DNA from 2 places in the Paenibacillus salivarius genome. Region 1 is predicted to be linked to the other one. Evidence: predicted binding sites of a transcription regulator. Region 1 holds the regulator's gene; the other holds the start of a gene.
What was found. The regulator CtsR, encoded in region 1, represses protease genes until heat stress. The targets are predictions, from matches to a motif close to ATGGTCAATAAAGGTCAAACA.

Region 1 (16,424 bases):
TCCCGAAGCTATGAACTGAAGCCCCAGTAAACGGCGGCCGTAACTATAACGGTCCTAAGGTAGCGAAATTCCTTGTCAGGTAAATTCTGACCCGCACGAATGGCGTAACGACTTGGGCGCTGTCTCAACGAGAGATCCGGTGAAATTTTAATACCTGTGAAGATGCAGGTTACCCGCGACAAGACGGAAAGACCCCATGGAGCTTTACTGCAGCTTGATATTGGACTTTGATACGATTTGTACAGGATAGGTGGGAGCCTAGGAAGCCGGAGCGCCAGCTTCGGTGGAGGCGCCGTTGGGATACCACCCTGATCGTATCGGAGTTCTAACCTGGTACCGTGATCCGGTGCGGGGACAGTGTCAGGCGGGCAGTTTGACTGGGGCGGTCGCCTCCTAAAGAGTAACGGAGGCGCCCCAAGGTTCCCTCAGAATGGTTGGAAATCATTCGAAGAGTGCAAAGGCATAAGGGAGCTTGACTGCGAGACTGACAAGTCGAGCAGGGACGAAAGTCGGGCTTAGTGATCCGGTGGTACCGCATGGAAGGGCCATCGCTCAACGGATAAAAGCTACCCTGGGGATAACAGGCTTATCTCCCCCAAGAGTCCACATCGACGGGGAGGTTTGGCACCTCGATGTCGGCTCATCGCATCCTGGGGCTGAAGTAGGTCCCAAGGGTTGGGCTGTTCGCCCATTAAAGCGGTACGCGAGCTGGGTTCAGAACGTCGTGAGACAGTTCGGTCCCTATCTGTCGTGGGCGTAGGAAATTTGAGAGGAGCTGTCCTTAGTACGAGAGGACCGGGATGGACGCACCGCTGGTGCACCAGTTGTTCCGCCAGGAGCACAGCTGGGTAGCTAAGTGCGGACGGGATAAGCGCTGAAAGCATCTAAGCGTGAAGCCCCCCTCAAGATGAGATTTCCCAACTAGTAAGACCCCTTGAAGACGACGAGGTTGATAGGCTGGGGGTGGAAGCACAGCAATGTGTGGAGCTGACCAGTACTAATCGGTCGAGGGCTTATCCAAAGAACTAAACACGCAAATGAAGTTTCGTATCCAGTTTTCAGGCGATCAACGCTTGAACCGTTTGGTGGCGATGGCGGAGGGGTTCCACGCGTACCCATCCCGAACACGACCGTTAAGCCCTCCAGCGCCGATGGTACTTGGACCGAAGGGTCCTGGGAGAGTAGGACGCCGCCAAGCAAAGATAAAGAGCACTACCGAGTTTTCTCGGTGGTGCTCTTTTTTTAGTGGATTTTTTGCATTTTTATCTTCAAGCACTTTTGACGCGAATAAGTTCAACAACCTGGACGGGAATGAGAACAAGCTCGTTTTGCAGATCATACTTGTCCGGTGAAACCTTGAGGGTAAGCGAGAAATAGTCGACGGAAGCAAGTTCGCCGGATATGCGCTCTTTTGCCGTTATGACCTCCACTTCCTGGCCGATATGGCGTTTGACCAAACGAATAAAATTCATAAGGGACGCTCCTTTCCCACGATAATCTATTGAAGAACCGTAATTCGAGAATAGGGAGCAATAACCAGATGGCCCGTCGGTTCACGGATTTCTACGGCATCATCCGCAACGGAAACGATGACTCCTTCCACTGTGGAAGAAGCGGTGCTGACAGTTAACTTTTGGCCGACTTTGGCCTCTAGAAATTGCCGCAGCAGCGGATTCTCGAAAATGCCGGAAATCAAATCCCGGTCCATTTCGTCGAACCGACTGTTTAATTTCTCCACGGTCAGTGCAAGCTCGTTCACTTTTCGTTTTAGCCGGAAGCATTCGAATATGCGCATTTCCCATGACCTCCTTGTGGCGGATTTCCCCTCTGTCTATTTCCCGAGGGGTTACTCTATCATATGTGCAATATATTCATAGGGGAACGTGAGATGACGATATGGGGGCTAATTTGGTCGTCAGCCTTCCCGCCTCAAGCAATCGGGCCCGTTCAGTAACCCCTCTTGGCAAATCGGAATTTTGTGCTATAATAAAATCAAAGTCAAAGAAAGTCAAAGTCAACATATCATGACCATCCCATATTCAAACCGTCGCATACGGTTAATACTATTCATACATGTGAAGATTAGTCACAGCTGATCTTGTTAACGGTGGCGCGGTATGTTGGAACGACCCAAGTAATGGAGGATGGGTGATGCGCAATATCTCCGATATTATCGAGAAGTATCTCAAAAGCATTTTGCATGAAAGCCCTGAAGGGGCAATAGAAATACAGCGAAATGAGCTCGCCGAGCAATTTTCATGCGTTCCTTCGCAAATCAATTATGTGATCAGCACAAGGTTTACTTTGGAAAAAGGATATCTGGTGGAGAGCAAACGCGGCGGCGGCGGTTACGTCCGCATTCGTCGGATCGAGCTGCCGGGTCCGAGTGCCCTTCATATGCATCTTCATCAGATGATCGGCGATGAAATCGGCCAAACCGCCGCTGAAGGCCTGATTTACCAATTGGAGGAATCCAGGTTCCTGAGCAGTCGGGAAGCGGCGTTGATGCGGGCGGTGGTATCCAGGGAAGTGCTAATGGTCAAACTTCCGTACCGTGATCAGATTCGGGCTCAGCTCATGAAGGCGATGCTGATCGCATTGCTGGGCTGAACCCACAGTTCAAAGGAGGGATCTTCGGTGCAATGTCAAGAATGCGGTAAACGTCCCGCCACGCTTCATTTTACGAAGATCGTGAACGGGGAGAAGACGGAATTTCATATTTGCGAAGCCTGTGCCAGGGAAAAGGGAGAGATGATTCCGGGAACCTCGGGCGGTTTCTCGATCCATAATCTGCTGTCGGGGCTGATGGATTTTCATCCCGGCTGGCAAGGCCAGACCTCTTCGGCAAAAGCTCCGGAAAATGTCCGCTGCGAAGAATGCGGGATGACTTACTCCCAATTCAGCAAAATCGGCCGTTTCGGATGCAGCTCTTGTTATAAATATTTCAATGACCGCCTCGATCCGCTCTTCAAACGGGTCCACGGAAATACGGTGCATGTGGGAAAGGTACCGAAACGGGCAGGCGCCCATATCGAGGCCAAACGCAAGCTGGATGACCTCCGCCGTGAACTCCAGCAACGGATTATTCAGGAAGAGTTCGAGGAAGCGGCTGCGCTCCGGGATAAAATCCGCGAACTCGAAAAGAACATTCCCGCAGAATAGGAGGCACGCGCCATGCAAAATCTTCGATTTACAGAACAGCCGTTAAGCGAGTGGATGAGCCGGGGCGGCAATGAATCGGATATCGTGATCAGCACCCGGGTACGAATTGCCCGTAACCTGGTGCATCAGCCTTTCCCGATGCTGGCGACGAATCAGCAATCCGAGGAAGTTTTGCAGCTGCTTCAAGACGTGCTCAACGATGAGCGGCTCCAAAGCTATGGGGCGCTACATCCGGTGCTTTTGTCGGAACTGGATGACCTGGATAAGCGGATTCTTGTCGAAAAACATCTGATCAGCCCGAACCTGGCCGGAGAGTCCCGGAAAGGCGCGGTGTTTATCAGTGAAGATGAAAGCTTGAGCATCATGGTCAACGAAGAGGACCATCTGAGGATTCAATGTCTGTATCCGGGATTCCAGGTTCAGGAGGCGTGGGAGAGAGCGTCGGGCGTCGACGATATTTTTGAAGGCCATGTAGACTATGCCTTCGATGCGAACCGGGGCTATCTTACCAGTTGCCCGACAAATGTCGGCACGGGACTTCGTGCTTCGGTCATGATGCATTTGCCCGCTTTGGCACTCACGCAGCAAATTAACCGGATCTTGTCCGCCGTGAGCCAGGTAGGTCTTACGGTCCGGGGGATCTACGGCGAAGGCAGCGAAGCGATGGGCAACTTGTTTCAAATCTCAAATCAGATTACACTAGGACAAAGCGAGTCGGAAATAATTGAGAATTTGGTCGGCGTCGTCATGCAAATCATCGAACATGAGAAAAACGCCCGCGCCAAACTCATGGCCGAATCCCGCCTGCGGGTGACCGACCGCGTGATGCGTTCGTACGGGATTTTGTCCCATGCGGCCATCATCGATTCGAAAGAGGCGGCTCAGCGGCTGTCGGATGTCCGCCTTGGCGTGGATGTCGGACTCATCGACGATGTGTCTGCCGAAGTGTTGAACGAATTGAACGTAATGACCCAGCCCGGCTTTTTGCAAAAGCTGTTCGGCGAAAATTTATCGCCGGCGGAGCGGGATATGTACCGCGCGAAGCTGATTCGGGAAAAAGTGGGTAATTAACGGGAAGAAGCGAAAGCGGGGCATTTTATCGCTTTTGCATGCAATAGATAGATCTAGATCTTATGGAGGTGCAAAGAGAGATGATGTTTGGAAGATTTACGGAACGTGCCCAGAAAGTGTTGGCCCTGGCCCAGGAAGAAGCGGTCAGACTCGGCCACAACAATATCGGAACGGAGCATATTTTGCTCGGCCTGATTCGGGAAGGCGAAGGCATTGCCGCCAAAGCCCTGATCGGCCTCGGCCTCGGCTTGGAGAAGATTCAGGATGAAGTGGAGACGCTGATCGGCCGCGGGCAAGAGCAGCCATCCAATATCGCTTATACGCCTCGCGCGAAAAAGGTCATTGAGCTGTCGATGGATGAAGCTCGGAAATTGGGCCATACCTATGTCGGAACGGAGCACATTTTGCTCGGTTTGATTCGGGAAGGCGAAGGGGTTGCCGCCCGCGTTTTGAATAATCTCGGCATCAGCCTGAACAAGGCCCGCCAGCAAGTGCTGCAGCTGCTCGGCAGCAGCGAGGCCGTGTCCAGCCATCACGGTACGCCGGCCAACGTCAATACGCCGACGCTTGACAGCCTGGCACGCGATTTAACGGCGACTGCGAAGGAAGGCAACCTGGATCCGGTGATCGGACGCAGCAAGGAAATCGAGCGGGTCATCCAAGTGCTCAGCCGGCGGACGAAGAACAACCCGGTGCTGATCGGGGAACCCGGCGTCGGGAAAACGGCGATTGCCGAAGGCCTGGCGCAAAAAATCATCAACAACGAAATTCCGGAAACCTTGCGCGACAAACGCGTCATGACTCTGGATATGGGCTCCGTTGTTGCCGGAACCAAGTACCGCGGCGAATTCGAAGACCGCTTGAAGAAGATCATGGATGAAATCCGTCAGGCCGGCAACATTATCCTGTTCATCGACGAGCTGCATACCTTAATCGGGGCAGGCGGCGCGGAAGGCGCCATCGACGCCTCCAATATCTTGAAGCCGGCGCTTGCTCGCGGCGAACTGCAGTGCATCGGGGCGACGACGCTGGATGAATACCGAAAATATATCGAGAAGGACGCCGCGCTCGAGCGCCGGTTCCAGCCGATTACGGTGGATCAGCCGTCGGTCGAGGAAGCGATCCAGATTTTGCACGGGTTGCGTGACCGCTATGAAGCCCATCATCGCGTGAAAATTACGGACGAAGCGATCGAACAGGCCGTCAAACTGTCGGACCGTTACATTCAAGACCGCTTCCTGCCCGACAAGGCGATCGACCTGATCGACGAGGCGGGCTCCAAAGTAAGGCTGAACTCGTACACGGTACCGCCGAATCTGAAGCAGCTGGAAAACCGGCTGGAGGATATCCGCAAAGAGAAGGATGCCGCAGTACAGAGCCAGGAATTCGAAAAGGCGGCCGCTCTGCGCGATACCGAGCAGAAGATCCGCGAAGAGCTGGATGTCACGAAAAACCAATGGAAAGAAAAACAAGGCCGCACCGACTCCGAAGTTACGCCCGAGGATATCGCGCAGGTCGTGGCCAGCTGGACCGGAATTCCGGTCAACAAGCTGAAGGAAGAAGAGACCGAGCGCCTGCTCAATATGGAGAAGATTTTGCACGAGCGCGTCATTGGACAGGAGGAAGCCGTCAAGGCCGTCAGCCGGGCGATCCGCCGGGCGCGTGCGGGGCTTAAGGATCCGAAACGTCCGATGGGCTCCTTCATCTTCCTCGGTCCGACGGGCGTCGGGAAAACCGAGCTGGCGAGAGCGCTCGCCGAAGCGATGTTCGGCGACGAGAACGCCGTGATTCGGATCGACATGTCCGAGTATATGGAGAAACACTCTACCGCGCGTCTGGTAGGTGCGCCTCCGGGATACGTGGGTTATGAGGAAGGCGGCCAATTGACCGAAAAAGTACGCCGCAAACCTTACTCCGTCGTCCTGCTGGACGAAATCGAAAAAGCGCATCCGGAAGTATTCAATATCCTGCTTCAGGTGTTGGAAGACGGACGCTTGACCGATTCCAAAGGCCGGGTTGTCGACTTCCGCAATACGCTGATCATTCTGACCTCCAACGTTGGAGCCGAAGCGATCAGACGCAATACGCGGCTCGGGTTTACGGCCGTGGACGATTCGGGTGCGGATTATGACAACATGAAAGGCAAAGTGATGGAAGAGCTCAAGAAGAGCTTCCGTCCTGAATTCCTCAACCGGATTGACGAAATCATCGTCTTCCACTCCCTTGAGGAAGCGCATATCGGCGAAATCGTCACCCTCATGTCCGAGGAGCTCCGCAAACGGCTTCGCGAATATGACGTCGATTTCATCCTGACCGACAAGGCGAAAGCATTCCTCGCCAAAGAAGGCTTCGATCCTGCTTACGGGGCGCGTCCGCTTCGCCGGGCCATCCAGAAGCATATCGAGGACCGTCTGTCCGAGGAATTGCTGACCGGCAATGTGAAGAAGGGCGACTCGCTTACGATCGACGAAGAGAACGGCGCGTTGACCGTATCGAAGACGGGCGTTTTTTCCAAAGAAGGTTAAAGGTTGTTCCGGTTTACGCTACAAAAAACACCGGAATTAACCGATATAAGCAGTAAAGCGGCTCCCAAAGCGATGCTTTGGGGGCTTTTCTTTTGCGGACGAGGAATGGTAAACTTTGAATGTCACCTAAAATTACATGTTTCCAAAATATCCATAGGTGTCGCGACCTGCAAGGTTTGTCAAATTTTGCAGTGTGAGAAGGTGAGATAATGGTTAAAGTAAAAACAAAGTTTTTTTGTACCGAATGCGGATATGAATCGCCGAAATGGTACGGGAAATGCCCCGGCTGCGGATCATGGAACAGCATGGTGGAAGAGACGGAAAAGGTGGTCAAAACCCAGGGGCTTACTTCGGGGATATTTCATACGAAAGAAAAACCGCTTCCGATCATAAATATAGAAAGCGGCCAGGAGCCGCGGATCATGACGGGCATCGGGGAACTGAACCGCGTGCTCGGAGGCGGCGTCGTTCCGGGGTCGCTGATCCTTGTCGGCGGAGATCCCGGAATCGGGAAATCCACGCTTCTGCTGCAAACCTCGCACGAAATGGCCAAGGCGGGACTGCGGGTGCTTTATATTTCGGGGGAGGAATCGACCCGCCAAACGAAGCTTCGCGCGGAACGGCTCGGCGCTTTGTCGCCGGAGCTTTTCGTATTGTGCGAAAGCAGCATGGACGGGGTGGAAGAAGCGATCAATCAGGTAAAGCCCGATTTTCTGGTGATCGATTCGATCCAGACGGTGTACCTGCCTGAGGTGACGAGCGCGCCCGGCAGCGTGTCCCAGGTTCGCGAATGTACGGCCCGGTTTATGAGGATCGCCAAGGGACAGGGAATCGCCACCGTATTGGTCGGCCATGTGACGAAAGAAGGCGCGATCGCGGGTCCGCGGATGCTGGAGCATATGGTGGACTCCGTGCTTTATTTTGAAGGGGAGCGGCATCATTCTTACCGCTTGTTGCGAGCGGTCAAAAACCGCTTCGGCTCCACGAACGAGATCGGCATTTTTGAAATGAACGAGGCGGGCTTAACGGAGGTCGTGAACCCGTCGGAGCTATTCCTGTCCGAGCGTCCGCTCGGCGTTGCGGGATCGACGGTCGTGGCCTCCATGGAAGGAACACGGCCGATGCTGGTGGAATTGCAGGCGCTGGTCGCATCTACTCAGTTTCCTTCTCCGCGCAGAATGGCGACAGGGGTAGACCATAACCGGATGAACCTGATTATCGCCGTGCTGGAAAAGCGGATGGGCATGTTTTTGCAAAATCAGGATGCTTATGTCAACCTGGCCGGCGGCGTCAAGCTGGATGAACCGGCCGTGGATCTGGCCATTGCGGTAAGCATCGCTTCCAGCTTTCGGGATCTGCCGACCAAGCCTTACGACGTCTTTTTCGGCGAGGTTGGTTTGACCGGCGAAGTCCGGGCGGTATCCCGTGCGGAACAGCGCGTGAAGGAAGCCGCGAAGCTCGGATTCAAACGGGTCATCCTCCCCGAGAAGAGCATGAAGGGATGGCAAGGACCCAAAGATATTCAATTAATCGGTGTGAATACCGTTGCAGATGCTCTAGCTGTTGCGTTAGATTAGGGGGCATTAAATGATGAAGGAAACTACCCAAGCGGAAAAAATGAACGATTTGCTCAGGCTTGTTGCGCCGGGAACCGCCTTTCGCGACGGGCTTGAGAACGTGCTCCGGGCCAAGACCGGCGGCTTGATCGTCGTCGGCTACAGTCCGGAAGTGATGGAGGTCGTGGAAGGCGGCTTTTCCATCAATTGCGATTTCTCGCCGAACTACCTGTACGAGCTGGCCAAAATGGACGGAGCCATTATTTTGAGCGAGGACCTGAAACGGATCCTGTACGCAAACACCCAGCTTATTCCGGATTCCTCGATCTCCTCCTCGGAAACGGGCATCCGTCACCGGACGGCGGAGCGCGTAGCGAAGCAAACCGGTAAGCTCGTCGTTTCCATTTCCCAGAGACGAAATATCATTACGCTGTATCAAGGGGGATTGCGGTATGCCCTCAAGGAAATCGGCGTAATATTAACCAAGGCAAACCAGGCGATTCAGACGCTTGAAAAATACAGAGCGGTGCTCAATCAGGCGCTCACGAATTTGACGGCCTCGGAATTCGAAGAACTGGTGACCATTCCGGAAGTGATCAATGTCATCCAGCGGGTGGAGATGGTCATCCGCATCAAAATGGAAATTAAGCGCTTTATCAATGAGCTGGGTACCGAAGGAAGGCTCATCAGCATGCAGATGGAAGAGCTGGTGAGCAATATGGAGGAAGAGGCCTGGCTGCTCTATAAGGATTATGCCAAGGATGACAGCGATGAAGCCATTCGTGAAATCATTCTCGGGCTGAAACGTTCGACCGACGACGAACTGCTGGACGACAACCACATTACGCGTTTGCTCGGCTATCCGACTTCGGCTGCAACTTCGGAAGAACTCATTTCTCCTCGCGGATACCGGGTGTTGAACAAAATTCCGCGCCTGCCGAACGTCATCATCCATAATCTGGTTGAACGGTTCAAGGAACTTCCAAGCATACTGGTCGCAACGATCGAACAGCTTGATGAGGTCGACGGCATCGGCGAGGTGCGCGCCCGAGCGATCAAGGAAGGGTTAAAAAGACTCCAGGAACAGGTATTCATTGACAGGCAGATTTAATTTACCTACAATCTAATGATAATGTGAAGGAGTATCTACTTCGAGGTGAAAAAATGATTACAAAATCGATTCCGAACCTGTTTACCTTAGGTAACCTGTTTCTCGGAATGCTGGCCATGATGTTTGCGCTCGACGGCAGATTCAGCCTTGCCGCCATCATGGTCATTGTCGCCATGCTGCTGGATGGTCTTGACGGGCGGGTCGCCCGGGCCTTGAACTGTCCAAGCGAATTCGGCAAGCAGCTCGACTCGTTATCGGATATCATCTCTTTCGGCGTCGCCCCGGCACTCATTATGTATTTGATTTCTTTTCATGAATTGCCGCAAACCGGACTCGTTTGGATCATCACGGCGATTTTCCCGATGTGCGGAGCTTTGAGACTGGCCCGGTTCAACGTGCAAAAGGGGATACCCGGCTATTTCATCGGCTTGCCGATTCCGGCCGCCGGCGGGGTGCTTGCGACGTTGTCCTTATTCCACAAGGATATAACGGCACCCTACTTTATGGTATCGATGCTGCTCTTATCTTATCTGATGGTCAGCTCTGTTAAATACCCGAATTTTAAAAAGCTCGGTTTGCCTAAAAAAGCCATCTACGCGACGCCGCTTGTCGTGATCCTGGCTGTGGTGCTGGCCGTTATTTTTCCGGATGAACTCTCCAAGCTGATCTTCGTGCCTCTAGTCCTGTACGCCGGCTATGGATTAAAGCAGAACATCGACAAGCTGCTGCGCAGAAAGCAGCAGGATGAAGACGATTCCGAAGGGGCATACCGCCCGAAACGATAATTACAGGTAACCCAAAAAGGCATCGCCTTCCGCATTTGTGCGGAAAGCGACGCCTTTTTATTTGGACCGATCAAGACATATTGAATAAACCGAGGGTGGAACATTTTTGCGATTCCTTCTCCAGAACTTCATCGAGCTCAATGCCGAGCTGGTTGCAGAGCGCCGACATGTAGAATAAGCTGCGACCCAGTTCATTGCTGATCGCGTCGCGGCAGTTCTCGCACAATTCTCCCTGGACATGCCGCTTGATCGTCTCTTTGGCTTGTTCCAGGCTCATGCCGGGCTCGAATTCCTGTTTGGTGGCATGAAGTTCAACACAGCCGCATTCGGTAATGGCCTTGGTTACGGACCGGACGGCAGCGGCATTGGTTTGTCCCATTTTGGACATAACATCCAGCAGGCTGCGGTGACGGAGCAACAGTTCAGAAACTTGCTCTTGAAAAGATTGAAGGCTTGGTGCGCTCATTTTCCATCCACCTCAATATTATGAATTGAGTTCATTATATGCCACCTTTTCCCCGCGAATCAACCAGAAATCCCGCCGTAGAAGGGATGTCACAGAAATATCTCCTAAAGGCGGATGCCAAAAAAAGTTAATCGCCTCCGATTACATCGCCCAAAATTGGATCATACTGGATAACGATGATAATCAGGAGGTGAAGAGCGTCATGCTGAAAAGGACTTTATTAATCGTAGCCGGATTATGTGGAGCGTGGTTCGGTTACACATTGGAAGGAATCTCAGGAGTATTGCCACAGCCGCTGGGGCGCTGGTTCACGGGAATGAATCCGCTCGCGGCCCATTTGACGTTGGCGGTGGCGGGAGCATGTCTGTTCATGCTTGTCTACTCGCTTGCGGCAGGTACCATTTCCGTAAAAATCAAACAGGGGATCGCGGCCTTGACCCAAATTCCGATGAAGGACATGGCTGCCGGGGCGGCCGGACTGACTGCTGGACTTCTTCTTTCTTTAATGGTCTACCCTGTTTTTTCTTGGCTCGGCTCCTTGGAACATTTTGCCCGGCTGGCGGTTTCCGCGCTGTTCGGTTACATGGGCCTATGCGTCGCGCTCGAGAAGAAAGAGGAGCTGTCCTCCCTTTGGCTTTCCGGAAGATGGGGAAGCGGCGGCCAGGAGGAAGAACGGCGGCTGGAAGAGCATAAGATTTTGGACACGAGTGTCATTATCGACGGCCGGATCGCCGACATTTGCAAAACGGGCTTTATCGAAGGCACGATCGTCATTCCCGAATTTGTGCTGGAGGAGCTTCAGCATATCGCCGATTCGTCCGACTTGCTCAAACGGAATCGCGGGCGCCGGGGACTCGATATTTTGAACAAAATTCAGAAGGAACTGGATGTCAAGGTGTTGATTTACGAAGGGGATTTCGAGGAAATCTCCGAAGTCGACAGCAAGCTGGTCAAGCTGGCTAAGGTTCTCCAGGGCAAAGTGGTGACCAACGACTTCAACCTGAACAAGGTGTGCGAACTTCAGGGCGTGTCGGTCCTCAACATCAACGACCTGGCCAATGCGGTCAAGCCTGTCGTTCTGCCGGGCGAGGAGATCATGGTTCAGGTCATCAAAGACGGCAAGGAACACGGGCAAGGCGTCGCCTATCTGGATGACGGGACGATGATCGTCGTGGAGGGCGGGCGCGACTTTATCGGAAGCATTACCGAGGTGCTGGTGACGAGCGTGCTGCAGACCTCGGCGGGCCGGATGATTTTTGCCAAACCGAAACTGTTGGAAAAAGCGCAGTAATTCCGTTATGATGGGATAAAAGTGAATGTTCGAAAACTGGATTTTTGAACATCCTTAAAAACAGTTTAGGCGAGGCAGGCAGTAATGGAAAAGGACAAGGAACTGCCCGGAGGAGTCGGGGCCATCATCGTGGCGGCCGGCCGGGGCACAAGGATGGGCACGAAGGAGAGCAAGCAGTTTCTCGTTCTTCGGGGAAAGCCGATCATCGTTCACACGCTGGAAGCATTTGACCGCCATCCGCTGATTCGCGAAATCGTATTGGTCACCGGTGAGCAGGACGTGGAACGATGCCGGTCATGGATCGGCGAATACGGCATTAAGACCAACATCAAAGTCATACCGGGCGGCGCCGAGCGTCAGCATTCGGTATACCGGGGGCTCGCCGAAATCGGCACACCTTGGGTACTGGTGCATGACGGCGTCCGCCCTTTTGTCACGAGGGAACAGATTTCGTCCTGCCATGAGACGGCCGTGAAGCACGGAGCATCCGTCGTGGCCGTTCCGGTAAAAGACACGGTCAAACAAGTGGACGGGCAAGGAATGGTGACGGGGACGCCTGACCGCCGGAGCTTGTGGGCGATTCAAACCCCGCAAGCTTTTCGGCGCGCCGATTTGATGCGGGCTCATGAAGAAGCCGAGGCCGCAGGGTTTCTCGGTACCGATGATGCCATGCTCGTCGAGCGGCTGGGAATCCCGGTCGTGGTGACGGAAGGCGCGTACAGCAACATCAAGATCACGACGCCGGAGGATTTGGATTTTGCCGAAGTGATTTTGGGCAAGAAGGACTTCGATATCACGGGAGAGGAAGAAGAGGAATCATGATCGCAGTTGGACAAGGTTTTGATGTACACCAGTTGGTGGAGGGGAGGCCCTGCATTATCGGCGGGGTAACCATCCCTTATGAAAAAGGGCTGCTCGGCCATTCCGATGCGGACGTACTTTTGCATACGATAAGCGACGCGATACTCGGCGCGCTGGCCCTTGGCGATATCGGCCGGCATTTCCCCGATACGGACCCGGCCTTCAAAGACGCGGACAGCCTGGTGCTGCTCCGGCGGGTATGGGAGATGGCCAGGGAGCGCGGCTACCGTCTCGGCAACCTGGACGCGACCATCATCGCCCAAGCGCCGAAAATGGCGCCGTATATTCCGCAAATGGTCGAAGTGATTGCCGGAGCGCTGGAAGCGGACCCGCAGCAGGTGAACGTGAAAGCGACGACGACCGAGCATCTCGGTTTTACCGGCCGGGGCGAAGGCATTGCGGCGCAATGTGTTGTGTGCCTGATCAAGGATATGCTATCATCTTAGGATTGAAGAGGTAGTTCAAAAATCGGCTTTTGATCACGAAGTGAATCAGGAAGCATATTCGGCGTCGAATCTTGAATTCAGACGGTCCCTCCGGTGCTCACGTAGGTTTTGCCTACGCTCCGCTCCTCGGTCCCGTCTTCATTCAACCTTCCCGGTGCTGAAAAGCCGATCGGCTTTTTGATCACGAAGTGAATCAGGAATCGTTTATTCGCTTTTGTTATTTAATTCTGGAGGGGATCGACATGACAGAAGTTCGCGTGCGGTATGCGCCGAGTCCGACGGGTCATTTACATATCGGAAATGCAAGAACGGCGTTGTTTAACTATTTGTTTGCAAGACATCACGGCGGAAAATTCATTATCCGTATCGAAGATACCGACGTAAAGAGGAATATCGCCGGCGGGGAAGAAAGCCAGCTTACGTATCTCAAATGGCTGGGCATCGACTGGGACGAAAGCATTGATGTCGGCGGGGAATACGGCCCTTACCGCCAAACGGAACGGCTGGACATCTACCGCGAATATTGGCAGGACCTGCTTGACCGCGGTCTCGCTTATCGCTGCTATTGCACGGAAGAAGAACTGGAGAAGGAGCGCGAGGAGCAGATGGCCCGCGGCGAAACGCCGCGCTATTCCGGCAAGCACCGGAATTTGACGCCGGAACAGCAGGCTGCTTACGAGGCCGAAGGCCGTCCTTTCAGCATCCGTTTCCGCGTACCGGAAGGACGAACCTATACCTTCGACGACCTCGTCAAGGGACCGATCTCGTTCGAATCCGAGACGAGCGGCGACTTCGTCATTGTAAAGAAGGACGGCATTCCGACTTATAACTTCGCCGTGGCGTTGGACGATCATCTGATGCAAATCACCCATGTGCTGCGCGGTGAAGACCATGTGTCCAACACTCCGCGCCAGCTGATGATTTACGAAGCCTTCGGCTGGGAGCCGCCGCGCTTCGGCCATATGACGCTCATCGTCGGCGAAAACCACAAAAAGCTGAGCAAGCGCGACGAAACGGTCATCCAATTTATCGAGCAGTACGACAAGCTGGGTTATTTGCCTGAAGCGCTGTTCAATTTCATTGCCCTTCTCGGCTGGTCGCCGGAAGGAGAAGAGGAGATCTTTTCGAAGGACGAGCTGATCTCCATCTTCGACGCGAACCGGTTATCCCGGAGCCCGGCCGTATTCGACAAGCACAAGCTCGCCCATTTGAACAATCACTATATCAAAAACGCGGATCCGGAACGGATCGCCGCCATGGCCATTCCGCATTTGCAGTCGGCTTCCCGCTTGCCGGCCGCATTGACGCCGGAGCAGGAGTCTTGGGCTAAAAAGCTCGTAGCCCTGTATCAGGAGCAAATGACGGCCGCTTCGGACATCGTCGAGCTGTCGGCCTTGTTTTTCCGCACGCATCTGGAAATCGAAGCGGAAGCCGCGCCGGTACTGGCCGAGCCGCAGGTGCCTGAGGTGCTGAGCGCATTCCTCGGGAAGGTGAAGGCCTCTTCCGAATTTACGGTGGAGCTCATCGCCGCATGGATCAAGGAAGTGCAGAAGGAAACCGGAGCCAAAGGGAAAGGGCTATTTATGCCGATCCGCGTAGCTTTGACCGGACAGATGCATGGCCGGGATTTGAACCAGACGATTTACCTGCTTGGCAAGGACCGCGTCATCGACCGGCTGGAGTCGCAAATCCGCGGAGCGTAAGGCGGCACGACAAACCGGGCTTTCGGAAGCCCCGCTTTTTAACGGATCAAGCCGGAATGCTTGTTGCGCAAATGGATAGTCGCATGTAAGATAGAGGGTAATAATAAGCCAAAAGGTTAACGGCATAGATCGGGAGAAGTACGCAACGTGATCGTATTGACCAGAGAAGACAACCGTTAGGAGCGTTCCAAGCATGCTCCCGTGGTGGAAGTTGTCCCAATACGCACGGCGGAAATGCACCCGTGAGCTGCAGTCTTGAGCGCATCTGCCTAAAGATGCGGGTAGAGTCTGCCGAGATTTCCGCGTTAAGGATAACGAAGAGGGATAGAGCCTTTGATCCGTACCCTGCGTGCAACCGGAGTATGACTTGCCGGAATGCCGCCGGCCGGGGCTTGATCCGAAGCAGAGTGGAACCACGCATAAGCGTCTCTGCAGCGAAGAGCTGCAGGGACGCTTTTTTTCCTTGAGGAACCTTACCGTAATTTGCCCAAGAGACAAAAAAGCATGGGCCAGTGACCGGGAGAGACGGAGCTGAGAAGGGGGAAACGCAAATGTTCAAAAGAATGAAAACCGATATCCAGGCGGTATTCGAAAACGACCCTGCCGCAAGAAGCTGGTTCGAGGTTGTCTTCACTTATTCCGGGCTGCATGCGATATGGAGCCACCGAATTGCTCACGCATTGTACCGCCGCCGCTGGTTCACGCTAGCCCGGATCGTGTCCCAGGTCAGCCGTTTTTTTACGGGGATCGAAATTCATCCCGGCGCCAAGATCGGCAACCGGTTGTTTATCGACCATGGCATGGGCGTCGTCATCGGGGAAACTTGCGAAATCGGGGATGACGTGGTCATTTACCAAGGGGTTACCCTCGGCGGGAGCGGCAAGGAAAAAGGAAAGCGGCATCCGACGATCGGCAACAACGTGGTCATTGGGTCGGGAGCGAAGATATTGGGTTCTTTTACTGTAGGAGATCAAAGCAATATCGGCGCCAATTCGGTCGTGCTGAAAGAAGTGCCCTCGGGCAGCACGGTTGTCGGGATTCCCGGCAAAGTGGTCCGCCAGGGGGGCAAGCGCTTGGACCGTCTCAGCCATCAGCTGCCTGACCCGGTTGTGGACGCGATGCGTTCGCTTCAGCAGGAAATTGAACAGCTTCGCGGCGAAATCGACACCTTGAAGCGGGAGCTTCCGGAAAAGCAGCTGACCGAGTAGGATATACTGAACAATAAGAACCCCAAGGGAAAGGAACGAGAGAATGGCACTGCATATCTATAACACGCTCACCCGAATGAAGGAGCAGTTCGTCAGCCAGGAACCGGGAAAGGTCAAGATGTACGTGTGCGGACCTACCGTTTATGGTTATATTCATATCGGCAACGCGCGGCCGATGATTTTTTTCGATGTCGTGCGGAGCTACCTGGAAAATCAAAAATATGAAGTGAACTATGTGG
Region 2 (16,424 bases), 930 kb from region 1:
CTTTTCCATGACTCCCCAACGTAGTCCTAAAATTATCGGCGGATAGTATATCGGTACCATCCAGTGATACGTGCCGTCTATTTTGTTATCTTTGTTCACTTTCAACGCCCATTTCCCAGAATAGGCCAATTGACCTTTATTTCTTTTCACATATTTACGAGCCTTTTCAAAATCAAACTCCTCTACTAACGACTCATCAATCTCCCGGCCCATTTGCTCTAATTTCAATTCTTTTTCTTCCCAAGACATTTCCGAATCCCAAATTTCGATCAATTGGTACCCTGTAAGGTGCTCCTCAATCTTATTCTTAAGCTCATCTGTAACATATGGGTACGATAACATCCTGTGATTATCAGGTAGAATCATATTAAAAATGCGATGTTCTCCTACAATCACCTCATATAGAGCCAGCGTGTATTCATCCACTCCGAAAGAAGTTTTTTTGGAACGATCTTGATCGATGCAGTTCAAAACCGAAAGCGGCCGAAGGAGATAATACACTTCACCTGATTCAGACCTCAGCGGCAAAATTCAACGTTCAAGTCGGGATCTTGCTCAAAAAGTAACTTCGCTTTCTGATTGATAACTAACGCTCCGGCATATCTGCCATATAAATCGGTGGCACGGCCTTTTTTCTTCTACACGTACCTCATACCCGCTCCATTGCTCCGCCAAGGGTTCTCCGCATCTCAATAGTTCATTTACTCTGGTAAAATCGTCGTCATGCACAAATTCCACCGAATCATTTGCCGGATGATAATCGAACAACCAAACTTTCATCTTTCCTTCTCCCCTCATACTTGTTTATGTAAGCAAAAAACGACCCTACCCCGAGATCCTGCATCCTTAGGTTGAGTCGTTGTTGTTATGTAAAAAAGAGGACCCGCCTACCGTATAACGTCAGACGGGTCCATTTTATGTTCAATCTTGAGGCACTATCAACCGGCTTAACGCTTCAGGTTATAGAACGACTTCAGGCCGTTGTATTGAGCCAGTTCGCCCAATTGGTCTTCGATGCGAAGCAATTGGTTGTACTTCGCGATACGGTCCGTACGGGAAGGCGCACCTGTTTTGATTTGGCCGGCGTTTGTAGCAACCGCGATGTCAGCGATCGTGCTGTCTTCGGACTCACCGGAACGGTGGGAGACAACCGCTGTGTAACCAGCGCGTTTTGCCATTTCGATCGCGTCGAAAGTTTCGGTGAGCGTACCGATTTGGTTAACTTTGATCAGGATCGAGTTACCGATGCCGTCTTTGATACCTTTTTCAAGACGCTCGGTGTTGGTTACGAACAGATCGTCGCCAACGAGTTGGATTTTGCCGCCCAATTTCTCGGTGAGCAATTTCCAACCTTCCCAGTCGTCTTCGGAGCAGCCGTCTTCGATCGTGATGATCGGGTATTTATCAACCCAAGAAGCAAGCAGGTCAACGAACTCAGCTGGCGTGTAGGATTTGCCTTCGCCTTCAAGATGGTATTTACCGTCTTTGAAGAACTCGGTGGAAGCTACGTCCATACCCAAGAATACGTCAACGCCTGGTTTGTAACCGGCTTTTTCGATCGCTTCCATGATCGAGGACAAAGCGTCTTCGTTGGAAGTGAAGTTAGGAGCAAAACCGCCTTCGTCGCCAACAGCCGTGTTCAGGCCTTTCGATTTCAGAACGGATTTCAGGTTGTGGAAAATTTCCGCGCCAACGCGAAGAGCTTCTTTGAATGTAGGAGCGCCAACAGGCAGAACCATGAATTCTTGAACGTCTACGTTGTTGTCGGCATGAGCGCCGCCGTTCACGATGTTCATCATCGGAACTGGCAATTGTTTTGCGTTGAATCCGCCAAGGTAAACATACAGTGGCAGGTCCAGAGCGTCAGCAGCTGCGCGAGCTACTGCCATGGAAACGGCCAGAATGGCGTTAGCGCCGAGCTTGCCTTTGTTAGGCGTGCCGTCCAAAGCGATCATCAATTTGTCGATGCCCAGTTGGTCCAGGGCGTCCATACCGATGATTTCCGGAGCGATGATTTCGTTTACGTTCTCAACGGCTTTCAGAACACCTTTGCCGAGGTAACGGGATTTGTCGTCGTCGCGAAGCTCAACCGCTTCGTGCGCGCCTGTGGAAGCACCGGAAGGTACGATCGCGCGTCCGATAGCACCGGACTCCAGATATACTTCAACTTCTACTGTTGGGTTGCCGCGGGAGTCAAGGACTTCGCGAGCATATACGTCAGAAATAATAGTCATTGTATATAACTCTCCTTTTTGGGTTGTATTGTTCGAATCATCTTCATCGTAACGACCGTCAGAGCGGTTATTTGAGCTAAAATCAACTTTTCGGAATTCTAACGGTTATATATTCGCTTATTTGCCTGATTTGGCGGCAAAGCCGGCTTCAACCGGAAAATAAGCGCTGCAGGAACCGTTAGACAACGATAGGCAGCATTTTCGCCTGAATAACGCCCATGGCAACCGTTAGCGCATCAGCGTCTGCATCAGCGTTAGCATCAGCAGTAGGCGTCAGTGCCAGAATCTGCATCAGCAATAGGCATTAGCACCAGTATCTGCATCTGCATCAGCATCAGCATCAGCATCAGAATCTGCATCAGCTATAGGCACCAGCGTCAGAATCAGCATCTTAGCTGGTTTTGCAAAAGACTGCGGCGAACCGCTCGCCTCTTTCCTACGCCTTCCGGCTGGCAATCATCGATTGCCCAGTCATTTCCGGCGGCTGCGGCAAGCCCATCAGGTCGAGCAGCGTCGGCGCTACATCGGCCAAAATGCCATGCTCGCGCAGAATCACGTTCTCGTCGGTCACGATGAACGGAACCGGGTTGGTCGTGTGCGCAGTGAACGGACGGCCATTCTCGTCGAATACCATATCCGCGTTACCGTGGTCGGCGATAATGACAACGACGCCGCCTTTCGCCTTAACCGCGTCTACCACTTTGCCGACACATTCGTCGGTCACTTCAACCGCCTTTTTCGTCGGTTCCAGCATGCCGGAGTGTCCGACCATGTCCGGGTTCGCAAAGTTCAAAATGATCGCGTCATGCTTGTCGGCTTCGATTTCCTTCACGCAGGCATCGGCCACTTCATAAGCGCTCATTTCCGGCTTCAAGTCATACGTCGCGACCTTCGGCGAATTGATCAGGATGCGCGTTTCGCCCGGAAGCTCAACGTCGCGTCCGCCGCTGAAGAAGAACGTAACGTGCGGGTATTTCTCGGTCTCCGCGATGCGGAGCTGCTTTTTGCCATGCTGCACAAGCACTTCGCCGAACGTATTGTCGAGATCTTTTGGCTTGTATGCCACATATCCTTCCACCGTTTCGGCAAACAGAGTCAAGCAGACGAAATGCAGGTCCTTCGGAAACTTCGGTCCGCGGTCAAAGCCATGGAAATCCTTGTTCGTGAATACGTTGGACAATTGGATCGCACGGTCCGGACGGAAGTTCAGGAACACGACGGAGTCGCCGGATTCCACCAGCGCGATCGGCTGGTCATGTCCGTCCACGATAACGGTCGGCATGACGAATTCGTCGAATACCGATTTCTCGTACGACTCGGTTACGGCCGTGATCGGATCGGTATATCTCGGGCCTTCGCCGTACACCATCGCACGATAGGATTTCTCTACGCGTTCCCAGCGTTTGTCGCGGTCCATTGCGTAGTAACGTCCTTGTACCGTAGCGATTTTGCCCACACCCACTTCCTCGATCTTGGCGATCAGGCGCTCAATAAAGCCCTTCGCGCTGTCGGGAGCCACGTCGCGTCCGTCCAGGAAAGCATGGATATACACATCTTGCATATCCTCTTGCTTCGCCAGGTCGAGCATCGCGAACAAGTGGTCGATGTGGCTGTGTACGCCGCCGTCGGACAAAAGTCCGTACAGGTGCAGCTTCTTGCCCTTCGATTTCGCGCTGCGAACCGCGTCAACCAGCGTTTCGTTTTTGAAAAACTCGCCTTCGCGAATCGATTTGGAAATACGGGTCAAATCCTGATACACGATCCGTCCGGCGCCGATGTTCAAATGGCCCACTTCGGAGTTGCCCATTTGCCCTTCCGGCAAGCCTACGGCTTCGCCGCAAGCGGTCAGGGTCGTGTTCGGATATTCCTTCAGGTAGCGGTCGTAGTTAGGCTTGTTTGCCTGAGCGACCGCGTTCCCTTCCACCGTATTGCGAAGTCCGAAGCCGTCCATGATGATCAATGCTACTGGTTTTGGAGTGGCCATCTTACTTTGCCCCCTCGACCAATTGGATATAGGAAGCCGGTTGCAGACTTGCGCCGCCCACGAGAGCGCCGTCGATGTCGCTTTGGCCCATATATTCCTTCACGTTTTCAGGTTTTACGCTGCCGCCGTATTGAATACGGATCTTGTCGGCCACGTCCGCGCTGTACAGGTCTTTCACCAGGCTGCGGATGTAAGCGATGACTTCGTTGGCATCCTGCGAAGTGGAGGATTTGCCGGTGCCGATGGCCCAGATCGGTTCATATGCGATGACGACCTGTGCGGCTTGCTCCGCGGACAATCCTTTCAGCGCCGCTTCGGTTTGCACCTTCACGACATCCTTCGTTTGTCCCGCTTCGCGTTCTTCCAGCTTTTCACCCACGCAAGGAATCGGAGTCAATCCGTGTTTAAATGCGGCATGAACCTTTTTATTCACGATTTCATCGGTTTCGCCAAAATAAGCGCGGCGCTCGGAATGCCCGATAATGACATAATCCACGCCCAGCTCTTTCAGCATTCCCCCGCTGATTTCGCCGGTAAATGCGCCTTCGTCTTCGAAATGCAGGTTTTGGGCGCCGATTTTGATCGACGTACCTTTGGCGGCTTCCACCAAAGCCGGAAGATTGGTAAACGGAGCGCAGATCACGCTCTCTACGCCTTCAACCTCCGCTTTCCCTTTTACCGCTTCGAAGAAAGCTTTTGCTTCGGAAACCGTTTTGAACATTTTCCAGTTTCCTGCAATAATAGGTGTTCTCATCAGAGCACACTCCCTTCAAGAGGTAACTCAAAAAGTCATCTTTTGATCACGAAGCGATAACAGACAGCATCATCGACATCGAATCTTGAATTCAGCCGAGCCTTCATCCAACCTTCTCGGTGCTAAAAGCCTGACCTTTTGAGCTTTTATTATAAATTATTTATCGTTCAAAGCCACAACGCCAGGGAGCGCTTTGCCTTCCATGAATTCCAGGGAAGCGCCGCCGCCCGTGGAGATGTGATCCATCTTGTCGGCCAGTTTGAATTTCTCGGCTGCCGCCGCGGAATCCCCGCCGCCGATGATGGTGTAGCCTTCGGTTGTAGCGCAAGCTTGAGCTACTTCTTTCGTACCGTTTGCGAAAATATCGATTTCGAATACGCCCATCGGTCCGTTCCAAACGACCAGTTTGGAATTTTTGATGATTTCGGCGTATTTCGCACGCGTTTTAGGACCGATGTCCACGCCTTCCCAGTCGGAAGGAATGCTGTCGATATCCACTTCTTTGTGGTTCGCGTTCGCGCTGAAGTCGTCAGCGACTACGATGTCCACCGGAAGCACGAAGTTTTTGCCGAGCTTCTTCGCTTTTTCGATGAAGCCGAGAGCAACATCAAGCTTGCTGTCGTCGCACAGGGATTGACCGATTTCATAGCCTTGGGCTTTGAAGAACGTGTATGTCAATCCGCCGCCGATCAAAACGTTGTCGGCGATCGTCAGCAAGTTGTCGATCACGTCGATTTTGTCCTTCACCTTGGAACCGCCGATAATCGCTGTGAAAGGACGATCCGGGTTCGACAAAGCTTTGCCGAGAACGGACAATTCTTTTTCCATCAGCAGACCGGAAACGGCTGGCAGATAGTGAGCGATACCTTCGGTCGATGCATGCGCACGGTGAGCGGCGCCGAAAGCGTCGTTCACGAACAGATCGGCCAGCTCCGCGAATTGTTTCGCCAGCTCAGGATCGTTCTTTTCTTCGCCCGGATAGAAACGGACGTTTTCAAGCACAAGCACGTCGCCATTGTTCATAGCGGCTACTTTCGCTTTTACTGCGTCACCGATCGCTTCGTCGGCTTTAGCAACCTCTTTACCCAGCAATTCGCCAAGGCGTTTTGCAGGCAGCGTCAAACGCATGTCTTCGTTCACTTGGCCCTTCGGACGTCCCAAATGGCTCGCCAAAATGACTTTCGCGCCGTTTTCGATCAAATATTTGATCGTCGGCAGCGTTTCGCGAATCCGGGTATCGTCGGTAATTTGACCGTCTTGCATCGGTACATTGAAATCCACGCGGACAAACACGCGTTTGCCGGTTACTTCCACATCACGTACACTTTTCTTGTTCATCTCCACGTTCCTCCTATAGGCGTGACTCCAGATTTCTCTCCTAAGCGGTACTGCTTCTCTAGAGGTAGTTCAAAAAAGTCACCTGATTTTTTGAACTACCATTTTATCTAATGGAACTCTTTTTATCTAAAACGGTGTGTGTGAATGTCGAATCAATAAAAATTCATGAACCAAAGAGGAGTCCTCGTTGAAGGTATCTCCTCTTTGGTCTTGTTATCAAGGATCTGTTAATTACTTAACTTTTTTTGCGAAGTATTCCAAAGTACGAACCAATTGAGCGGTGTAGGACATTTCGTTGTCATACCAAGCAACGGTTTTAACCAGTTGTTTGTCGCCAACAGTCAATACTTTCGTTTGCGTAGCGTCGAACAGGGAACCGAAAGTCATTCCTTTGATGTCCGAAGATACGATTTCGTCTTCTGTGTAGCCATAAGTTTCTGGGTCGGAAGCGGCTTTCATAGCTTCGTTGATTTCAGCTGCAGTTACGTTCTTCTCAAGAACAGTAACGAGCTCAGTCAGGGAACCTGTTGCAACTGGAACGCGTTGAGCCGCGCCGTCCAATTTGCCTTGCAGTTCAGGGATAACCAGACCGATTGCTTTTGCAGCACCAGTCGTGTTAGGGATGATGTTTTCGGCAGCGGCACGGGCACGACGGAAGTCGCCTTTCGCATGAGGAGCGTCAAGCGTGTTTTGGTCGCCAGTGTAAGCATGGATCGTAGTCATCAAGCCTTCAACGATACCGAATTTGTCTTGAAGCGTTTTAGCCATAGGAGCCAAGCAGTTCGTTGTGCAAGAAGCACCGGAAATAACCGTTTCCGAACCGTCAAGGATTTCATGGTTAACGTTGTAAACGATAGTTTTCATATCGCCTGTAGCAGGTGCGGAGATAACGACTTTTTTAGCTCCGCCTTTCAGGTGAAGCTCAGCTTTTTCTTTAGTCGTGAAGAAGCCTGTGCACTCGAGCACGATGTCTACGCCAAGCTCGCCCCAAGGCAATTCTTCAGGGTTACGGTTAGCAAGTACTTTAACTTCTTTGCCGTTTACTTTGAAGAAGCCGTCATGAACTTCAACTTCGCCGTCGAACTTGCCTTGCGTCGTGTCATATTTCAACAGGTGCGCCAACATTTTGGCGTCTGTCAGGTCGTTGATTGCTACAACTTCAATGCCTTCCACGTTTTGAATACGGCGGAAAGCCAAGCGTCCGATACGTCCAAATCCGTTAATACCAACTTTTACACTCATGAAAAGATCCTCCCAGTGTTCAATTTTTTTTATTATTCAAGACAGGCTGATTAACCCGTCATGAGTAAACATAATTTCATTATTCCCCGCGAAAAAGAAACCCGCTATTCCGCCGCGCGGCCCGAACGAAGTTCGATTTCCTTCACGATTTCCTCGGCTGCGGCTTCGTCCGTGACCAGAATATCTTCCTGTCCGAACTGCAGCACCGCGTGAATCGCCTTCGCCTTGCTCTTGCCGCCCGCGATCGCGATGACGGTTTCCGTCCTCCGGATGTCTTCCAGCCGAAGGCCCAGGGTCAGCATTTTATGAACCACAATGCCGTCTTTGTCAAAATAGTACCCGTAAGACTCGGCAAGCGCGCCTTCCTTCTTTAACTCCTGGAGCATTTCTTCCCCAAGCTTGCGCCGTCTTGCCATCTCCATAGCATCCCCGATTCCGTGCACAATCACCCGCGCTTGGCGGATCATTCCTACGATATCATGGATGTTCGGATCGTTAACGAGCGATTCGTAGGCTTCCTTTCCGAGCAAATCGGGAACGTGCAGCAGGCGATAACCCGCTCCGACCCGCTTCGCCATATTGGAAGCTATCGTATTCGCTTGAATCTCCAAGCTCTCGCCAAGTCCGCCCCGTGCGGGAACGAACCAACTATGCTTCAGCGAGACGCTCGCCGGCGGATTCAATTGTTCCGCAACCTCGGCAATTGTCGATCCTCCGGTTACGGCTACAACGTCGTCGCCATTCATCACCCCAAGCAGCGCCTTGGCTCCTGCCCGGCCGAGTTCCTTCTTGGCCAGCGGTGAAGCTTCACTGTCACCGGGTACGATCACCACTTTGCGAAGCCCGAATGCCGTGCGGATTCTCTCTTCCAGATTGGACAATCCGAAGATTTCATTCACGATCGGCTCCAGCTCTTCCAGCAGTTTTCTGCCCGAATCACTGATTCTCATGCCTATATTCTCGATTTCAATCAGGCCCTGAGCCTTCAGGAGATCCGTCTCGGCCCGCAACACTCGTTCCGTCATGTTTAGTGACACCGCCAGAGTTCTGCGGCCGATTACGCCCGACAACAAGATCTGGTGAAGAATGGTGTACCGTTTCTTGAGAATTTCCATGAGATCAGGAAGAAGCTGCTTTTGCATTTCCAAAATCGTTCGCATGCTTTCCACTCCTGCAAGCTTCGTCTTCTCTCTCCTTCTCCTTGGCCTTAAAACGTCCCGGGTTAACTTTTTAAGTCCCACTGTTATTTTAACCAATTTCTACACCTGTTGCAAGCCTGACGTCCGTATAATTTACCAAGTGTTTTCTACTTATGCATGCCCCAAATCGTAGAGGCTTAATCGTTTCGGCCGATAACAAAAAAAGGCCCCCGATTGATGTAAAATAGACGACGATCGACCATCTATCCTCAGCAACAGTAGACTCCCATATCATTAACCGCATCCCTCCAAAAAGAACCATTCATTTTTTTGGGATCGTCGCTTGCTTTTTATGTCGGGATATCATATAATCATTTTTGCTACGCTAAACGAATGACTGATATGCGCCCGTGGTCCAATGGATATGACGTAGGCCTCCGGAGCCTGAGATCGAGGTTCGATTCCTCGCGGGCGCGCCATTTAACTTTATGAAATCGAATGTCCGTCCTGAAACGGACTTTTTTATTACACTGGGTTTGACCTTCTTTGACTTTTTGTTTAAAATTGTTTATCATGAGGTTAATATTCATCGATTCCGTCAATTCTTAAAATGCGGGTTTAAAAAGGATGGCTTTTTTAAACAACCTTTTAAGTTGATTGAACCGATTGTGAGTGCAAGCATCGATCCAATATATAAGGAGGTTTTATCGGTGAGTTATATTCCTATGGTTGTAGAACAAAGTAACCGCGGAGAACGCGCCTACGACATTTACTCCAGATTGCTGAAAGACCGCATCATTTTCCTCGGTTCCCAAGTCAATGACGTCGTCGCAAACTCCATCATTGCGCAAATGCTGTTCCTTGATGCGGAAGATCCGGGCAAAGATATTCATTTGTACATCAACAGCCCAGGCGGTTCCATTACGGCCGGTATGGCTATCTTTGATACGATGCAATTCATCAAATCCGATGTCTCCACGATCTGCGTGGGCCTTGCGGCTTCCATGGGTGCTTTCCTGTTGAACGCCGGCGCTCCGGGCAAACGCTTTGCCCTTCCGAACAGCGAGATCATGATTCACCAGCCGCTGGGCGGAGCGGAAGGCCAAGCTACGGACATCGAAATCCGCGCACGCCGCATTCTGAAAATGCGCGACAAGCTGAACAAAATTTTGGCCGAGCGCACGGGCCAACCGCTGGAACGTATCGAAAAGGATACCGACCGCGACTACTTCATGAGCGCCGCGGAAGCGAAGGAATACGGACTGATCGACCGTGTTATCGAGAAAGTAACGCCTCAAGGCGTGTAATAAACAACAAAAAGGCTGCCTGTCGAGCTTTACGCTCGGCGGACAGCCTTTTTTTGTTGCGCTAACGGAACCTACAGCCGTTATTTCTTCAAAAACACCGGCTTTCGGAACTTAACGGAACCCACAGCCCTTATTCCCCTCAATCAGCACCATTACTGAGCTGAAGAAGGCAAATAAGAGCTTATAGATCCGTTAGATGTTCGAAATGTGGAATTCGGAGCAAATAACGTCTCCCAGTTCCGTTAAGCAGCAAACACAAAGTTACCTCTTGACTCCCAGCTCCGAAAACGAAAAGTAGAACTCCGGGAATCCGAATACATAAGGCAAGTAGTCATACAGTTGGAAAAAGATGACCACCCCGTCATTCTTCAGATAGAAGTCGGGATTGTTGCCGATCGTTTTAAAGCCGCCGAAATACCCTTCCGTTTGCTGCAGCTGCTTCGCGATCGAAGGATCGACAATATTGCGGAAGTCGGGATTCGCGCGGAGCACCTCGTCCAACGTCAGCAGTTTGCCATCGCTCAGGCGGAACGTCAGCCCTTCCCTGAAGCTGATGCCGTGCGCCCCTCCGGTATACGCGTAGGTCTGCTCCAAGATGCTCAGCAGCCCTTCGCGGTTGAAGGTAACCGTATAGTTGCCGAGAAACTCGTAAGGGGCTCCGCTCGGAGAGGGGAGAGCATTCTGCGCTTCCTTCAGCGACTTTTTCACAAAAGCCTCGGCTCTGGATTGCAGCTCCGCATTGATCTTGCGCCCCGCTTCTTTGCTGCGCAAGCCGCTGACCTGCGGATACTCGACTTTAATCGAAGCTCCGGGAAGGGACTTCTCCATCGTTCGGGTTTCGATCTTGATATTGTTCAATCGATGCGGTACGAGGTTCAGCGTATTTTTCGTCTTATCCCAATCCGAGGTGTAGCCTAGATGGTTCGTCAGCACATCTGCGGATACATACGGTTTCCCTTCAACGACCTTCCATGCGTAAGGGAGCACCTGTGTACTTCCGTCCACGACGGCTTTTGCGCCAATGTCGGACGGTGTCAGCTGAACGACGACATTTTGACGTTTTAGCGTATATGTGTTTGTCCGCTCATCGTACTTTACCGGGATGTTCAAACCTTTGCGAATCAGCTCCAGCGGCACCAAAACGCCCTCTTCCCCTTGCAGCCCTTCCTGCTTCAACGGCTTTCCTTTCACCGTCACCTTAACCGGTCGGTTGCTCTGGGGGGCCGTCACGGCCCAATCGGAGGCGGAGGCTTCGGCAGTTGCCGAACCGGTTCCGACTGCAGCCCCCGGGAGCAGCAGGAGCGCCGCCAACAGGGTCTTACCTATTTGAAAGAGCACTTTTTTCATTCTCATCGTCACCTCTTCATGGAGTTAACCCAATTATGCCCGGAACGATGAAAATCATGCTATGCCTTTATCGGTTAAGGTTTCGGTTTGACGTCCTTGCGGATTTCCCCTTCGATCGGGGCGATGGACGGATATTGACCGTCGCTGTAATTCGTGTCCGAAATCCTTCCCAATTCCTTAACCTCCCCATTCTCAGCGATGACCCCGTACATCACCAAACCGGCCATCCAGTTGTCGGCGAAATAGTAAGACTCGCCAAAAGCCTTCGGAGGCGTCCCGGCTTCCGCCTTATCGCCAAGCGAATCCTTCTGCCATTTTACGATCCAAAGCCCTTCCTCGTTGACTTCTCCGTACCACTCCATGCCTTTGTGTTCCCTGAAGGAACGCAGCGCTTCCCCTTTAGGGAATGTATATGAGGTCGTAAAGCCTTCCCCGGTTACCGGCAGCGGCTCCGAACCCCGGTTGAACACCGGCTCTAAACCGGTGACCACCTCCCGGGCTGCGGTCAAATCACCGCTCATCATCGTTTCGTAATCCTTCTGCCCCGAAGGCGTCCGGATCACGACCCGTTTCTCGGCGGCATTGTAGGAGGCGTAGCCCCCCAGTTCTTCGGAGACAAACCTCATCGGAACAAAGGTACGTCCATTCTTAATGATCACGGGAACATCCAGCTCGATTTTTTTGCCGTTCGCTTCGGCGGTTTTCCGGCCTTCCTTGAGTTTGATGGTCTTACTCTTTGTGACCTGCGTGACTTCTACCGTTTTCGTCTTCGCGTCGTAAGCAACGCGCCAATCCGGGTCCCGCAACTCCGATAGCTGCACCAGGACTCGGTTGTTCACGGTCATACTTCCGCCTTGCTGCCTGCCGTTAATATACACCGCAGGCCCATCCTCCGAAGGAAGCGCGGATGCGGGCGGCACCACCGCAAACATGGAACCGACAATCAGGGCTGCGGCTGCCGTTTTTTTCAAGTGCATGAACATGATTTAACCTCTCCTTAACGTCTAAAATTGTCATATCCTCTAGACGCTTGCCGGATGCAAGAAGTTTCCAAAACGAAAAAAAAGAACGCGGATTTCCCGCGCTCTTTCATCTTTGATTACCGTCCGCTCTTAAGTTCGGTCCAGAAACGGTCGTACAATTGAAGCTGTTCGCCGACATCGCCGAGCCATTCCGTCCGGGACAATTCGTCCTGGGACAGGTTGATCATTTTATCATTATTGTATTCTTCGCTATGGAATTCATGGGCTTTGACGTTAGGGTCGCTGTAACCGATGGATTCGTAGTTTTTCGCGCTCGTTTCCGGATCCAGCATGTAGTTGATGAACTTCTCCGCCAGTTCCTGATGCTTGGCGTCCTTCGGAATCGCATAGTTGTCGGACCAGATCGTTCCGCCTTCCTTCGGCACCACGTATGCCACGTCCGGATTATCCTTCGCGATTACCGAGGCGTCGCCGGACCATACCGTCGCGATCCAGCCTTCTTCCTGAATCATTTTTTGCTTGATATTGTCCGTGTCAAAAGCGAGTACGCTCGGCAGCAATTTCTTTAAATCTTCCACGGCGGCGGTAATTTCGCCTTCATCGTTCGAGCTATTGGATTTGCCGGCTTTTTTCAACGCCATGCCGATCATTTCGCGGTTGTCGTCCAGCAGGATGACTTTCCCCTTATATTCCGGGTTCCAAAGATCCTCCCAGCTGTCGATTTCGTCTTTGACATACTTGGTATTGTATGCAATCCCCGTCACCCCGGAGGTGTAAACGACGGAATACTTGTTGCCCGGATCATAGGACGGGTCCTTGAACGCTTCGTCCACATTCGCGAAGTTCGGAATGTTATTCATATTCAACGGCGCCAACAGGTCCTGCTTGATCATCGTGGCGACCATATAGTCGGAAGGCTGGATCAAGTCATATCCCGATCCGCCCGCTTTAATCTTGGCGAGCAGCTCCTCGTTGTTGGCAAACACGTCATAGTTAATCTTCACGTCGTACTCTTTTTCGAATGCCGCGAGCACGTCCGCGTCGAAGTTATCGGCCCAGCTGTAAATGTTCAGTGTTTCCTTGGAAGATCCGCAACCGGATAAAAGCCCGAGAGCCATCGTCGCCGCCAGCACCAGGCCGGCCCATTTCATTTTTTTCAATTCTCTATCTCCCTTCGGGTGTGGACTCTTATATAAGGCGAAACCGGTTTGGTTGTGGTAGCAAGTCCGTAAAATGTTCCTACGATCGCTGTTGCTCCCGGATTTCTCTGATTATTCAGATTCAAAATAGGTTGAAATCCGATCACAAAGGCGACCACAAGCTTATGCTTCCGATGCAGCTTTCTTTCAGAAAGCTTTGAGTTTCTCCGGAATCATTTTACTCCCATGCCTTAAACCAAATGACATATCCACCTTATATAAATTAGTTTTTTTATCTTCAAAACGGAAGTACCGATTGTTTTTTCTGGCCCTTTCCTCGATTTAACATGAATTGAGCCAGGAAAATCAATGTAACGCTCACAAGGATCAAAATCGTACACAGCGCGTTAATTTCCGGGGAAATACCCCGTTTCACCTGACCGTAAATGTAGATCGGCAAGGTCGTGGAATTCGGGCCGCTGACGAAAAAGCTGACCATAAAATCATCCAGCGACATCGTAAACGCGATCAAGGCGCCGGAAATGATCCCCGGCATGATTTGCGGCAAGGTGACGTGGCGAAACGTCTGCCAGGCATCGGCTCCGAGATCCTGGGCCGCTTCTTCCAACTGGCCCCCCGTGCCCGTCAGCCTTGTCGTCACGATCACATACACATAGGAAATACAGAACGTGATATGCGCAATGATGATCGTCAGCTTGCCGAGCTCGATATGAAACTGCGTAAAAAGAACGAGCAAAGATAGCCCCATGATAATATCGGGAATGATGATCGGCAAATACAGCAGGCCGCCCATCCCCGTTTTCATTTTCCGGCCGGCTTTGCGAATCGTTAGAGCCGCCAACGTGCCGAGCAGAGTTGAAAATACGGTAGCCACCACAGCTACGATCAACGTGTTGACCAGCGCCTCCATCACCTGACGGTTTTGAAACAAGGAAATATACCAATCGAACGTAAATCCGCTCCAGTCGGCGGCAAGCCGTGAGCTGTTGAAGGAATACACGATAATAAACGCGATCGGTACATAAATAAAGATCATGACCAGCAAGGAATGAATCCCGAGCAAAGGGTGGTTTTTCGCCTTCATCAGCGCCCCTCCTTCACGGTTAAATGTTTGGAAGTCATCGCCTTGTTAAAGAGGACGATCAAAATCAGCGACGTGATCACAAAAATGACCGACAGCGCCGAACCGAACGGCCAATTCCGCGCCCCCAGGAACTGGCTCTGGATGATATTGCTGATCATCGCCGATTTGGCGCCGCCAAGAATATCTGTCACAACGAACATCCCCGACGTAGACACATAGACGAGTACCGCGCCGGTCATAATGCCGGACTTCGTTTGCGGCAGCGTAATATGCCAGAATGATTTCCATCCGGTGGCACCCAAATCGCTGGCGGCCTCCAGCAGCTTTTTATCCATTTGCTCCAAAGCCACATAGATCGGCAGCACCATAAACGGAATAAAGGTATAAACCATACCGAGCAGCACCGCGCCTTTGGTATAAAGCAGCTGCAACGGCTCCTGGATGAATCCCAAATCGATTAGCAAGTTGTTCACGATGCCCTGCGTTCTGAGCAGAAGCACCCAGGCGTACGTCCGAATCAAAAAGTTGATCCAAAACGGAATCGTAATGAGCGCAAGTCCCCAGGTCTGCATTTTGGGTCCCGCGTTCGCGATGTAATAGGCCAGCGGATAGCTAAGCAACAAGCATACAACGGTCGTTACAACGGACAAAACAATCGTATCCCAATAAATGCCCAAATATAGCGGATCAAAAAAGGTTGCGTAAGAGTCCAGATTAAAATCGAACACGACATTGCCGTTTACATCCCGACCCATAAAAGAGATCACGACCACGATCAGCATCGGGACGATCAGAAACAGGCACAGCCACAAAAGGACCGGCATCAGGCCTAAGCGTGATCTTCTCATGGCCCGATAACCACCTCGTCCTCCGGATTCCAGTTCACGCCGATCTTTTCTCCGACTTCCCACGGACGGTCATCCGTAAAATCAAGGACGATCGAGACCGTCATCGGCTCGTCATCCAACTGGACGACCAACTTGTGGATGCTGCCGAGGTAAAGCACGTCGAGCACTTCCCCCGTCCGTTTGGCCCCTTCGGGATTCCGTTCCGCGCGGAGCTTCTCCGGACGAACGGCAAACAACCGCCCGTCCATGGAGAAAATGTTATTCTCCCCGACAAAAGTGGCGGCGAACAAGGTTTTCGGAGTGGCGTAAATCTCCCGCGGCGTACCGATTTGTTCCACCTTGCCGCTGTTCATGATCACGATCCGGTCGGACATCATCATCGCTTCTTCCTGATCATGCGTAACGTACACGAACGTAATGCCCAGGCTCCGCTGCAAATGCTTCAATTCGGATTGCAGATTTTTTCGCAGCTGCAGGTCCAGTGCGCCAAGCGGCTCATCGAGCAGCAGCACTTTAGGCTTGTTCGCGATCGCGCGGGCGATCGCCACGCGCTGCTGCTGTCCGCCGGACAGCTGATGCGGGTAACGCTTGACGAGCGGCGTCAGCTGCGTCATCGCGACCGCTTCCTCTACCCGCTCACGCTGTTCCTTGGCCGGCATCTTTTTCATTTTCAACCCGAAGGCGATGTTATCTTCCACCGTCATATGCGGGAATAAGGCATAATGTTGAAAGACGAGGTTGAGATCCCGGCGATTCGGCGGCAGGCTTGTCAGATCGGTGCCGTCCAGCAGAATCTTCCCTTTGGACGGATACTCGAAACCGGCAATCATGCGGAGAATCGTCGTCTTGCCGCAGCCGCTCGGGCCCAGCAAGGTTAGGAATTCCCCTTCCTTTATGGTGAGCGATAGCGGATGCACAACGACTTGTCCTGCAAAGTGTTTTTCGACCCCGGACAGTTCGATCATCTATGCATCAACTCCTTGAATGTAGGATTAAGAAAAAAA

Region 2: a site for CtsR is predicted at 9,225-9,245, ahead of clpP (ATP-dependent Clp endopeptidase proteolytic subunit ClpP). Genes of this name have one in related genera too.

The regions. Positions count from the first base shown of each region.
Region 1 covers NZ_CP195592.1:4,918,323-4,934,746, reverse strand. The annotation lists rRNA gene ACSFXJ_RS23050 (23S ribosomal RNA) at 1-1,021, shown strand, start outside; rRNA gene rrf (5S ribosomal RNA) at 1,082-1,198, shown strand; gene ACSFXJ_RS23040 (hypothetical protein) at 1,269-1,472, opposite strand; gene ACSFXJ_RS23035 (hypothetical protein) at 1,499-1,795, opposite strand; gene ACSFXJ_RS23030 (CtsR family transcriptional regulator) at 2,152-2,610, shown strand; gene ACSFXJ_RS23025 (UvrB/UvrC motif-containing protein) at 2,638-3,162, shown strand; gene ACSFXJ_RS23020 (protein arginine kinase) at 3,175-4,233, shown strand; gene clpC (ATP-dependent protease ATP-binding subunit ClpC) at 4,314-6,758, shown strand; gene radA (DNA repair protein RadA) at 6,968-8,335, shown strand; gene disA (DNA integrity scanning diadenylate cyclase DisA) at 8,349-9,425, shown strand; gene pssA (CDP-diacylglycerol--serine O-phosphatidyltransferase) at 9,479-10,210, shown strand; gene ACSFXJ_RS22995 (DUF1573 domain-containing protein) at 10,281-10,676, opposite strand; gene ACSFXJ_RS22990 (PIN/TRAM domain-containing protein) at 10,879-11,967, shown strand; gene ispD (2-C-methyl-D-erythritol 4-phosphate cytidylyltransferase) at 12,052-12,789, shown strand; gene ispF (2-C-methyl-D-erythritol 2,4-cyclodiphosphate synthase) at 12,786-13,274, shown strand; gene gltX (glutamate--tRNA ligase) at 13,517-14,977, shown strand; gene cysE (serine O-acetyltransferase) at 15,529-16,185, shown strand; gene cysS (cysteine--tRNA ligase) at 16,229-16,424, shown strand, end outside.
Region 2 covers NZ_CP195592.1:201,655-218,078, reverse strand. The annotation lists gene ACSFXJ_RS01060 (hypothetical protein) at 1-471, opposite strand, end outside; gene eno (phosphopyruvate hydratase) at 948-2,234, opposite strand; gene gpmI (2,3-bisphosphoglycerate-independent phosphoglycerate mutase) at 2,671-4,218, opposite strand; gene tpiA (triose-phosphate isomerase) at 4,220-4,972, opposite strand; gene ACSFXJ_RS01040 (phosphoglycerate kinase) at 5,129-6,310, opposite strand; gene gap (type I glyceraldehyde-3-phosphate dehydrogenase) at 6,542-7,552, opposite strand; gene ACSFXJ_RS01030 (sugar-binding transcriptional regulator) at 7,657-8,712, opposite strand; tRNA gene ACSFXJ_RS01025 (tRNA-Arg) at 9,096-9,170, shown strand; gene clpP (ATP-dependent Clp endopeptidase proteolytic subunit ClpP) at 9,402-9,998, shown strand; gene ACSFXJ_RS01015 (PdaC/SigV domain-containing protein) at 10,260-11,351, opposite strand; gene ACSFXJ_RS01010 (copper amine oxidase N-terminal domain-containing protein) at 11,420-12,328, opposite strand; gene ACSFXJ_RS01005 (ABC transporter substrate-binding protein) at 12,445-13,488, opposite strand; gene ACSFXJ_RS01000 (ABC transporter permease) at 13,766-14,572, opposite strand; gene ACSFXJ_RS00995 (ABC transporter permease) at 14,572-15,420, opposite strand; gene ACSFXJ_RS00990 (ABC transporter ATP-binding protein) at 15,417-16,385, opposite strand.